DNA from 2 places in the Burkholderia sp. 10_S31 genome. Region 1 is predicted to be linked to the other one. Evidence: riboswitches for the same ligand, from Rfam matches in the RefSeq annotation. Region 1 holds a riboswitch; the other holds the start of a gene.
The links. Region 1 has a riboswitch for cobalamin ahead of AC1Z3W_RS32550 (FecCD family ABC transporter permease). Riboswitches for the same ligand answer to the same signal wherever they lie in the genome.

Region 1 (2,179 bases):
GCCGCCGCCGCCCGCGAGCATCGCGGCGGGCAGCAGCATGCGCTGGTCGTTGCCGAATGCGAGCCGCAGCGCGTGCGGCACGACGAGGCCGACGAAGCCGATCGTGCCGGCCGTCGTCACCGCGGCCGCGGCGGCCAGCGACGCGACGAGGTAGATCCGCATGCGCAGTCTCGCGACCGGCACGCCAAGCGCATGTGCAGTCGCGTCGCCGCGCAGCAGCACGTTGAGTTGCGGCGCGGCCGGCAGCGCGACGCAGGCGGCCACCAGCAGCGCACCCCATGCGAACCAGGGCGCCGTCACGCCGTTCAGGTCGCCCGTCAGCCAGAAGATGATGCCGCGCAGCCGCGCATCGGGCGCGAGCGACAGCAGCAGCGTGACGAGCGCGCCCCACCCGGCCGCGATCACGACACCGGTGAGCAGCAGCCGCGGCGACGCATCGCGCGAATCGCCGCGCCACAGCTCGCGGCGAGCCAGCCCGAGCACGAGCGCGACCGACGCGAGCGAGCCGGCGAACGCGGACGCATCGACGAGCCACCACGCGGCGCCCGCGATCATCGCGACGAGCGCGAAGCCCGCCGCGCCGCCCGACACGCCGAGCACGTACGGCTCCGCGAGCGGATTGCGCAGCAGCACCTGCAGCAGCGCACCGGCGAGCGCGAGCAGCGCGCCGCAGGCGAAACCCGCGAGCGCGCGCGGCAGCCGCAGCGTGCGCACGATGTCGGCGAACAGCGCGTCGCCGCCGTGCGGCACGAGCGACGCGAGCGCCTGCCACGGCGACATCGGCACGCTGCCGATCGACAGCGACGCGACGAACAGCAGCGCGACCACGGCCGCAAGCACGGCCCAGATCGCGGCGGCACGCGCGGCGCTCATGCGGCGTACGGCATCGCGCATGACGCGCGACAGGTCGGCTGACCACTGTTGCCGACCGAGCGCGGCACGGGCGTCGCGCTTCGGCGCGTTGTAGGCATACGCAAGCTCGTTATCCTTGTCGAACGGGTTGTTGCGCCGCACGCCGGCCATACCGGCATGCAACGGCCGCGATCCGCCGGGCCGCACCTTCGCGCGACCGGCGTTCTGCGCAATATAGTGGAAGGTGCCGCATCGGGTCGATCGGCGTGGTGACGACGAGCGTCGGCGCCGATCCCGGACGAATCGGCGTCCGCCGCGGCCTGCGCGACGGCGGCAAGCGGTACGCCGCGGCGTGCGCCGAATGCCGTGCGGACGATTGGGGTCAGCATCGAAGACAAGTCCCGTGAAGCACTGCGCGCCCCGCTTCCCCGCAGGCCGCGCGTCATGAAGCCGTGCTGGCTCCTCGCCTCGGCCGGTATCCGGGCTGGCGGCGTACCGGCTCGCCTTCCCGCGCGTGTCACGCGCAGTGGCCCGCGCCCGCGTGCGACCTACCTGCACGCGAAACGCGCCCGAGCCGGCCTGCGTCACGCGACGCGGCCGCTTACCGTTGCGGGGGCAGCGCAGGTTGGCGATCTCCGGGCGGAGCGCGCGGCCTGCTTCCCGTTTAACCGCGCGACGCACGCGCGAGCACCGAGGCGGCGCCAGTTTAGGAGCCGGCCGCGCGAGCGTCAAGAAAGCGGCCGAACGCGTGCCTGGCGCGCGCCGCGAACACGCCGGAGCCGTGTATTCGCGGCAAGAAGCCGGGGTGTTACGACTGGAAACGTTACAGATGTCGGAATGCGCGTTATTCCGCGCTAAAATGCTGGGTCTTTAGAGGACGCAGCAGATGCTCAACGAACTCGAAACTTTATCTCAAAATATTGGCCGTCTGATCTCGCTGAACAAGCGCTATCACTCGGAACGGCTCGCGCTCGAGGAGCAGGTCGCGCAAATGCGCGCGGAAGCGGACGCGGTCCGCGCGGAACTTGCGCAACTGCGCGACGAACGCAATGCGCTCGCGGCCGAGCGCGACACGCTGTCGGCGAAGATCGACGACGCCCAGGTCAAACTGAACGCGATTCTCGAAAAGCTGCCGCGCACGAAGAATGCGGAGCAAACCGACAACCAGCTCGACCTGCTGGATGCGCAGGCGCGCACGGATAGCGACGACGCGGCCAGCCACGGAGAACATGCATGAGCACCAAGCAGATCGAAGTCTCGATTCTCGGTCAGCCCTATCGGCTCGCCTGTTCGGCCGAGACCGAAGCGGCGCTGCTCGAGGCCGTCG
Region 2 (2,179 bases), 1.1 Mb from region 1:
AACAGCATCGGGTCGCCGCTGGCGAGCACGCAGACGGGCGTGCCGCGCCGCGCGAGCAGGCCCGACAGGTCGAACGGCGACGGCCACGCTTCGCGTGCGGCCGGCAGCCGCGCGGGCAGCATGTCGAGGTGCCGCTTCGCGCCGACGACCCGCGTCGCCTCGAGCAGCGCGCGCCGCGCGCTGCGTCCGAGCCCCGCGTAGCCGTCGTCGCCGATGCCCACTACCGTCAGCCACGCCGTCATGCACCCTTCCCCATCGTCCGATTTCATCGAGTCGCCGCACGGCGGCCGAGAAGGCGCCGGCGCGGCCGTCCGCGTTGCGAAAGTCGGCATGGTACCGTGTTCCACCGCGCGTTTCATCTGCTGACCCGCCGGCGCCGGGCCGCGTTTCGCTGCGATCGCGGCACGCGCCCGGCGGTCGCGAAGCGACCGTGAAATCGGGTATCCTACGGCCGTTCGTTCGCCGGTGCCCTTCGGGGCCGAAGAGGGAACACAGGGCGCGCCTCGCGCCGCTGTGGCTGCCCCCGCAACTGTAGACAGCGAGCCGATCTCCCCCTCATGCCACTGGTTTCACCGGGAAGGCCGGGAGCCGGCGCCGACCTGTCAGCCAGGAGACCTGCCGGCCTGAAAGTGCGTGCGTGCCAGTCGGCGTCGGGCGGGGTGTACCGATGCGTTGGCCGCGGCGCGACACTGTCCCGGTATCCCGTGAGTTCCGCCCCCGTTTCGATTCCTGCGTCACCCGTCGTGCGCCCGTCGGCTTGCCCGGGGCTCGTGCGCGTCGTCGCGGCCGCCGACGGCGGACTGTGCCGGATCAAGCTGCCGGGCGGCCGGCTCGAGGCCCGCCAGGCGCGCGCGATCGCCGCCGCCGCGCGCGTGTACGGCTCCGGCACGATCGACGCAACCAATCGCGCGAATCTCCAGCTGCGCGGCATTCGCGACGGCGCGGCCGACGCGCTGACGCGTGCGTTGCTCGACGCGGGTCTCGGCCCACCCGTCGATGCAACTGCGGACGCCACCGCCGATACGGCCGCGCTCGCCGCGAGCGACGACGTCCGCAATGTGATGCTCAGCCCGCTCGCCGGGCTCGATCCCGCCGCGCTGCTCGACAGCCGCGCACTCGCGCTTCCGTTGCTCGACATGCTGACGCACGCGCCGCGCCGCGGCGAGCTGTCGCCGAAATTCTCGATCCAGCTCGACGGCGGCGAATCGGTCGCGGCGCTCGATCATCCGCACGACATCTGGCTCGCCGCGCGGCGCCGCGGCGACGGCGCGGTCCGCATCGCCGCGGGCCTGGCCGGCTGTCCGCCGGTCTCGTCCGACGATTCGCCCGCGTCGTTCGACGTGGCGCCGGACCAGGCCGTCGCGCTCGTGCGTGCGTTGCTGCTCGCGTTCCTCGATCTTGCGCCGGCCGACGTCACGCGGATGCGCGCATGGCTCGCGACCGGCGGCGAACGCGCGTTGCGCGCGCGCGCGCAGCACTACGTACCCTTCCCGCTCGAGGCCGATCCGGCACTGGCCGGCTGGCGGCGCAAGCCGGCGGATGCCGCGTTGCGTTTCGGCGCGCGGCCGTCGCTCGACGCGGCGTACTGCAGCGTCGGCGCGCAGTGCGTGCTCGGCCGGCTCGACGCGACGCAACTGGAGCGACTCGCGGCACTGACCGAAGCCGAAGGCGACGGCACGCTGTCGATGACCCCGTGGCAAGGCGTGTTCGTGCATGGCATACGGCATGAGCGCGCGCCGGCCGTGCTCGATGCGCTCGCGTCGCTCGGCCTGGTATGCACGGCATCCGACCCGCTGGCGGCGCTGGTTGCCTGCACCGGCAGCGCGGGCTGCGCGAAGTCGCGCGCCGATACGAAACACGATGCGCTCGCGCTGGCCGCGCGCGTCGGCCATCCGGTCGACGTGCACCTGACCGGCTGCGAGCGCCACTGCGCGCTGCCGCACCCCGCGACGCACACGCTCGTCGCGGTCGCGCCCGCACGCTACGACCTTTACCGGCGCGACGCCGCCGCGGGCCTCGGCGCCCCGCTCGCGCGCCATCTGACGATTGACCAGGCCGCGGCCCGACTGACGGGCGCGCGGCACAGCCAGGACACCACCGATGCTTGACTATATTCGCGACGGGCAGGAAATCTACCGCCAGTCGTTCGCGACGATCCGCGCCGAGGCCGACCTGTCGC

Region 2: linked by a shared signal. The riboswitch ahead of cobG (precorrin-3B synthase) and the one ahead of AC1Z3W_RS32550 (FecCD family ABC transporter permease) in region 1 are both predicted to bind cobalamin.

The regions. Positions count from the first base shown of each region.
Region 1 is NZ_JBXOWK010000003.1:2,672,340-2,674,518, forward strand. Features, by position in the region: gene AC1Z3W_RS32550 (FecCD family ABC transporter permease) at 1-873, opposite strand, end outside; cobalamin riboswitch at 1,306-1,562, opposite strand; gene AC1Z3W_RS32555 (hypothetical protein) at 1,739-2,089, shown strand; gene AC1Z3W_RS32560 (cell division protein ZapA) at 2,086-2,179, shown strand, end outside.
Region 2 is NZ_JBXOWK010000003.1:1,579,024-1,581,202, reverse strand. Features, by position in the region: gene AC1Z3W_RS27365 (bifunctional cobalt-precorrin-7 (C(5))-methyltransferase/cobalt-precorrin-6B (C(15))-methyltransferase) at 1-242, opposite strand, end outside; cobalamin riboswitch at 447-637, shown strand; gene cobG (precorrin-3B synthase) at 744-2,108, shown strand; gene AC1Z3W_RS27355 (precorrin-8X methylmutase) at 2,101-2,179, shown strand, end outside.